Streptomyces clavuligerus: one gene and its partner. The protein of the gene in region 1 interacts with the protein of each later gene in a pairwise test. Links are inferred from orthologs where the notes say so. Each region holds a gene or a part of one and is shown on either strand. Other genes may lie near its edges. The genes, in order: pcrA and lpdA.

The links.
Region 2: the proteins of pcrA (region 1) and lpdA interact in binary tests that used the Escherichia coli proteins (3 or more experiments, as listed by UniProt). The link is inferred for Streptomyces clavuligerus from one-to-one orthologs.

Annotation. Positions count from the first base shown.
Region 1 is NZ_CP027858.1:2,430,863-2,434,252, reverse strand. Bases 239-3,318 are described here. They hold pcrA (DNA helicase PcrA), read left to right. Parts: upstream 239-579; coding sequence 580-3,057; downstream 3,058-3,318. Other genes in these bases: CRV15_RS09855 (M23 family metallopeptidase), read right to left, coding at 3,122-3,318; CRV15_RS09865 (hypothetical protein), read left to right, coding at 239-431. In the rest of the region: more of CRV15_RS09865, read left to right, coding at 78-238; more of CRV15_RS09855, read right to left, coding at 3,319-3,390. UniProt on the Escherichia coli protein: A helicase with DNA-dependent ATPase activity. Unwinds DNA duplexes with 3'-5' polarity. Translocates on single-stranded DNA with 3'-5' polarity. Initiates unwinding more efficiently from a nicked substrate than double-stranded DNA.
Region 2 is NZ_CP027858.1:5,066,377-5,069,625, reverse strand. The notes cover bases 100-3,038. They hold lpdA (dihydrolipoyl dehydrogenase), read left to right. Parts: upstream 100-844; coding sequence 845-2,233; downstream 2,234-3,038. Other genes in these bases: sucB (2-oxoglutarate dehydrogenase, E2 component, dihydrolipoamide succinyltransferase), read left to right, coding at 2,326-3,038; CRV15_RS21345 (leucyl aminopeptidase), read left to right, coding at 100-448. Outside these bases: more of CRV15_RS21345, read left to right, coding at 1-99; more of sucB, read left to right, coding at 3,039-3,249. UniProt on the Escherichia coli protein: Lipoamide dehydrogenase is a component of the glycine cleavage system as well as of the alpha-ketoacid dehydrogenase complexes.

The DNA of each region.
Region 1 (3,390 bases):
GGGGGGAGGGTGTGCCCGGTGCGGTGAGGCCGACCTGACCTGAGGGCGGCGAGCGGGCGAGAGTTAGGCTCCGCCCCATGGACGTACTCATCAATGTCTTCGTCGCCCTGCACATCATCGGCATCGCGTCCCTGCTGGGCGGGTTCCTCACCCAGATGAAGGCGATGGGCGCCGGGACCGCGCGCTTCACCCCGGCCATGCTGCACGGCGCGCTGACGATGCTGATCACCGGTGTCGCCCTGGTCGGCCTCAACCAGGCGGACGACCAGACCGTGAACAACATCAAGATCGGCATCAAGCTGGCGGTGCTGGTCGTCGTCCTCGGCCTCGTCTACGTCAAGCGGGACGAGGAGCGGGTGGAGAAGGGGCTCTTCGGCGCGGTCGGCGCGCTGACGACCGCGAACATCTTCATCGCGACCGTTTGGACCTGAGCGGTCACGATCACCCGGAGCCCGGAGCCCGGAGCCCGGAGCCCGGAGCCCGGAGCCCGGAGCCCGGGGCGGTTCGCCGTTGCGGTGCCGGGCGCATTCCGTAAGGGGGCGGCGCGTTGTCAGTGGCTGCGCCTAGACTCGGAGAGCGATGAGCAGCCTCTTTGACGATCACTTCCTGGCGAGCCTCCAGTCCACCCCGGAGGACCCCCCGCCGCCCGAGGACCACGAGGACTCGGAGGCACACGCCCCTGAGGAGATCCCGGACGATCTCTTCCAGGGCGCCTTCGACATGCCCCCGGCCAGAGACGCGTACCACCGTGACGGCGCCCCGCGCACGGTGATCGACCCCGCGTCCCTCCTCGAAGGGCTCAACGAACAGCAGCGCGCGGCCGTGGTCCACGCCGGTTCCCCGCTGCTCATCGTCGCCGGAGCGGGCTCGGGCAAGACCCGGGTCCTGACCCATCGGATCGCCCATCTGCTGGCGACCCGCGGTGTCCACCCCGGCCAGATCCTGGCGATCACCTTCACCAACAAGGCCGCCGGTGAGATGAAGGAGCGCGTGGAGCAGCTCGTCGGCCCGCGCGCCCAGGCGATGTGGGTGTTGACGTTCCACAGCGCCTGTGTGCGGATTCTGCGCCGCGAGTCCAAGAAGCTGGGCTTCACCTCGTCGTTCTCGATCTACGACGCCGCCGACTCCAAGCGGCTGATGGCGCTGGTCTGCCGCGATCTCGATCTGGACCCGAAGAAGTTCCCGCCGAAGTCGTTCAGCGCGAAGATCTCGAACCTGAAGAACGAGCTGATCGACGAGGAGAGCTTCGCCGACAGCGCCGCGGACGGGTTCGAGAAGACGCTCGCCCAGGCGTACCGGATGTACCAGGCGCGGCTGCGCGAGGCCAACGCCCTGGACTTCGACGACATCATCATGACGACCGTCCATATGCTCCAGGCGTTCCCGGATGTCGCCGAGCACTACCGGCGGCGTTTCCGTCATGTCCTCGTCGACGAGTACCAGGACACCAACCACGCCCAGTACACCCTCGTGCGCGAGCTGGTCGGACCGGGGTACGAGGATCTGCCGCCCGCCGAGCTGTGTGTCGTCGGTGACGCCGACCAGTCGATCTATGCCTTCCGGGGCGCGACGATCCGCAACATCCTCCAGTTCGAGGAGGACTACCCGGAGGCGACGACCGTCATGCTGGAGCAGAACTACCGCTCCAGCCAGACGATCCTCTCCGCCGCCAACGCCGTCATCGAGCGCAACGAGAGCCGCCGTCCCAAGAATCTGTGGACCAACGCGGGCGACGGCGCGCAGATCATCGGCTATGTCGCCGACACCGAGCACGACGAGGCGCAGTTCGTCGCGGACGAGATCGACCGGCTGACGGACGCGAGCGAGGTGAAGGCGGGCGATGTCGCCGTCTTCTACCGCACCAACGCCCAGTCCCGGGTCTTCGAGGAGATCTTCATCCGGGTGGGCCTGCCGTACAAGGTCGTCGGCGGTGTGCGCTTCTACGAGCGCAGGGAGGTCCGGGACGTCCTCGCCTATCTGCGGGTCCTCGCCAACCCGGAGGACAGCGTTCCGCTGCGGCGGATTCTCAATGTCCCCAAGCGGGGCATCGGGGAGCGCGCGGAGGCGATGATCGACGCGCTCTCCCTGCGCGAGAAGATCACCTTCCCGCAGGCGCTGATCCGGGTGGACGAGGCGTACGGCATGGCCGCGCGCTCGGCCAACGCCGTCAAGCGCTTCAACGTGCTGATGGGGGAGTTGCGCACGATCGTCGACTCCGGTGCCGGTCCCGCCGTGGTGCTGGAGGCCGTGCTGGAGCGGACGGGCTATCTCGCGGAACTCCAGGCGTCGACGGACCCCCAGGACGAGACTCGTATCGAGAACCTTCAGGAGCTGGCGGCGGTCGCGCTGGAGTTCGAGCAGGCCCGCGCCGAGGGCGAGGGCGAGGGCGGCGCCGGGACGCTGGCGGAGTTCCTGGAGCAGGTCGCCCTCGTCGCCGACTCGGACCAGATCCCCGACGAGGACGAGGACGGCTCCGGTGTCATCACACTGATGACCCTGCACACGGCCAAGGGGCTGGAGTTCCCCGTGGTGTTCCTGAGCGGTATGGAGGACGGCGTCTTCCCGCATATGCGGGCCCTCTCCCAGAAGAAGGAACTGGAGGAGGAGCGGCGGCTGGCGTATGTGGGCATCACCCGGGCCCGCGAGCGGCTCTATCTGACCCGTTCGACCATGCGGAGCGCCTGGGGACAGCCCGCGTACAACCCTCCGTCGCGCTTCCTGGAGGAGATCCCCGTCCGCCATCTGGAGTGGCGGCGTACGGGACCGTCGGCCGCGCCCGCCGGGCCGGTGGCCGGATTCGGGTCCCGGTTGCCCTCGGCTCCGTCCTCCCGCTCCCGGGCGGGCGGCGCCGCGGGGTTCGCCACCGGACGGGGCGGCGCGGGCAAGCCCGTGATCTCCCTGTCGACCGGGGACCGGGTCACGCACGACCAGTTCGGTCTGGGCACCGTGGTGGAGGTCACCGGCGCCGGGACGGACGGCGCGGTGGCGACGGTCGACTTCGGGGACCCCAAGCCCAAGCGGCTGCTGCTGAAGTACGCGCCGGTGGAGAAGCTCTGAGACCGGCCCGACACGGAGTCGCCCGCCGATCGACGGAACGGCGGGCGACGGGTGGAACGGTTGGTTAGCGGGGGTCGAGGCCCTTGCTCTGGAGCCAGGCCAGCGGGTCGATCGTCGAGCCGCCGCCGGGGCGGACCTCGAAGTGGAGATGGGGTCCGGTGGAGTTGCCGGAGTTGCCCGCGTAGCCGATGACATCCCCGGCCTTCACCGCGCCGGACCGGATCTTGGCGCTGCTCAGATGGCAGTACCAGGTCTCGGTCCCGTCGGGCGCCGTCAGGATGATCATGTTGCCGTAGGCGGTGTTGTACTGGGTGCGGATGGTGCCGTCGGTGG
Region 2 (3,249 bases), 2.6 Mb from region 1 along the record:
GGACGCGCTGTGGAAGGCGTCCGAGGAGAAGCCGGACGCCATGGTGGACGTCGCCACGCTGACCGGCGCGATGGTGCTGGCGCTCGGCAACCGCACCTTCGGTGTGATGGCCAACGACGACGCCTTCCGCACCGCGGTCCACGAGACCGCCGAGGAGGCCGGTGAGCAGTCCTGGCCGATGCCGCTCCCCGCCGAGCTGCGCAAGGGCATGGACTCCCAGGTCGCGGACATGGCCAACATGGGCGAGCGGATGGGCGGCGGCCTGGTCGCCGGTCTCTTCCTCCAGGAGTTCGTGGGCGAGGGCATCAGCTGGGCGCACCTGGACATCGCGGGCCCGGCCTTCCACGAGAGTGCCCCGTACGGGTACACCCCCAAGGGCGGCACCGGCTCCTCGGTGCGCACCCTGGTCCGTCTCGCGGAGCGGATCGCCGACGGCGAGCTGGGCTGACGCCCCGGCCGGGCGCGCGGGCACCCCGCGCGGGCGCCCGGCCACCCGTCCCCGCGGCCCGTACGGCACCCCCGTACGGGCCGCGGGCCGCTGCCCGTGCGATCGGCCGGATCCCCCGCGTTCGCTCTGGACGAACGGCGGGGCGCCCGGCCCCGGGAATCGACGGACGGCGCACCGCGTTGCTACTCACCGGTAGCCACAAGGGTGATCGATCAGACGCCCGCAGAGGCCCGCCCCGCGTCCCGTCTTTCCGCAACAAGTGCAAAGATGGGTCCTCGGCAGGACAGGGCCCCGACCTAAGGGCCGACGAGACATCGGCCGCACACCAGCCGAAGGGCCGGACTCCCCTGGGTGAGGGGACCCCGGCGACCGGCGCGCATGCATGGAGGACGTGACGTGGCGAACGACGCCAGCACCGTTTTCGACCTAGTGATCCTCGGCGGCGGTAGCGGCGGTTACGCTGCGGCGCTGCGCGGAGCCCAGCTCGGCCTGAGCGTCGCCCTGATCGAGAAGGACAAGCTCGGCGGCACCTGCCTGCACTACGGCTGCATCCCCACCAAGGCGCTGCTGCACGCGGGCGAGGTCGCCGACCAGTCCCGCGAGTCGGAGCAGTTCGGTGTCCGTACCGCGTTCGAGGGCATCGACATCGCCGCGGTGCACAAGTACAAGGACGACGTGATCGCGGGCCTCTACAAGGGCCTGACGGGGCTGATCGCCTCCCGCAAGATCACCGTCATCGAGGGCGCCGGCCGCCTCTCCTCGCCCACCTCGGTCGACGTCAACGGCCAGCGCGTCGAGGGCCGCCACATCCTGCTGGCGACCGGCTCCGTGCCGAAGTCGCTGCCCGGTCTGGAGATCGACGGCAACCGGATCATCTCCTCCGACCACGCGCTGAAGCTGGACCGTGTGCCGTCCTCCGCGATCGTGCTCGGCGGCGGCGTCATCGGTGTCGAGTTCGCGTCCGTGTGGAAGTCCTTCGGCGCCGAGGTCACCGTGGTCGAGGGCCTGAAGCACCTGGTCCCGGTCGAGGACGAGAACAGCTCCAAGCTGCTGGAGCGCGCCTTCCGCAAGCGCGGCATCAAGTTCAGCCTCGGCACCTTCTTCCAGAAGGCCGAGTACACGCAGGACGGCGTCCGTGTCACCCTCGCGGACGGCAAGACCTTCGAGGCCGAGGTGCTGCTGGTCGCCGTCGGCCGCGGCCCGGTCTCGGCCGGTCTCGGCTACGAGGAGCAGGGCGTCGCGATGGACCGCGGCTATGTCCTCGTCGACGAGTACATGCGGACCAGCGTCCCCACCATCTCCGCGGTCGGCGACCTGGTCCCGACCCTCCAGCTCGCGCACGTCGGCTTCGCCGAGGGCATCCTGGTGGCAGAGCGGCTCGCCGGTCTGAACACCGTCCCGGTGAACTACGACGGCGTGCCCCGGGTGACGTACTGCCACCCGGAGGTCGCCTCCGTGGGCATCACCGAGGCCAAGGCCAAGGAGATCTACGGCGCGGACAAGGTCGTCACCCTCAAGTACAACCTCGGGGGCAACGGGAAGAGCAGGATCCTGAAGACCCAGGGCGAGATCAAGCTCGTCCAGGTCAAGGACGGTGCCGTGGTCGGCGTCCACATGGTCGGTGACCGGATGGGCGAGCAGATCGGCGAGGCACAGCTCATCTACAACTGGGAGGCTCTGCCGGCCGAGGTCGCGCAGCTCATCCACGCGCACCCGACGCAGAACGAGGCGCTGGGCGAGGCGCACCTGGCCCTCGCGGGCAAGCCGCTGCACGCCCACGACTGAGCCCTCGGGCCGACGACCACTACCGCACCCCTCCCCGGGCTCGCGCTTCCGCCGGAGCCGGGGAGACCCCATCGTTAGGAGCAAGTGAAACCATGGCGGTTTCCGTAACCCTTCCGGCGCTCGGCGAGAGCGTCACCGAGGGCACTGTCACCCGCTGGCTGAAGGCCGAGGGCGAGCGCGTCGAGGCCGATGAGCCGTTGCTGGAGGTCTCGACCGACAAGGTCGACACCGAGATCCCCGCCCCGGCGTCCGGGATCCTCACCTCCATCAAGGTCGCCGAGGACGAGACGGTGGAGGTCGGCGCCGAGCTGGCCCTCATCGACGACGGCACCGGTGCCCCGGCCGCCGCCCCGGCGCCCGCAGCCGCCGCTGCCCCCGCCCCGGTCCAGGAGGCCCCCGTCGCCCCCGCGCCGGTGGCCGAGGCCCCGGCCGCGCCCGCGCCGGTCCAGGAGGCTCCGGCCCCCGCCCCGGCCGCCGGTGGCGCCACCGGCACCGACGTGGTCCTCCCCGCGCTCGGCGAGAGCGTCACCGAGGGCACCGTCACCCGCTGGCTGAAGTCGGTCGGCGAGAGCGTCGAGGCCGACGAGCCGCTGCTGGAGGTCTCGACCGACAAGGTCGACACCGAGATCCCCGCCCCCGCCTCGGGTGTGCTGCTGGAGATCGTGGTCGGCGAGGACGAGACCGCCGAGGTCGGCGCCAAGCTGGCCGTGATCGGTGCTCCGGGTGCGGCTCCGGCCGCCCCCGCCGCGCCTGCGGCCCCGGCCCCGGCCGCCGCTCCGGCGCCCGCCCCGGTCGCTGCCCCGGCTCCGGCTCCGGTCCAGGAGGCTCCGGCCCCCGCCCCGGTGCCCGCCCCGGCTCCGGCGCCCGCGCCGGTCGCTGCCCCGGCACCGGCTCCGGCAGCCGCCCCGGCCGCGCCCGCGCCCGCCGCCGCTCCGGTCTCCGGCAGCGATGTCTACGTCACCCCGCTGGTGCGCAAGCTGGCCGCCGAGAACAGCGTGGACCTCGCCTCGGTGTCC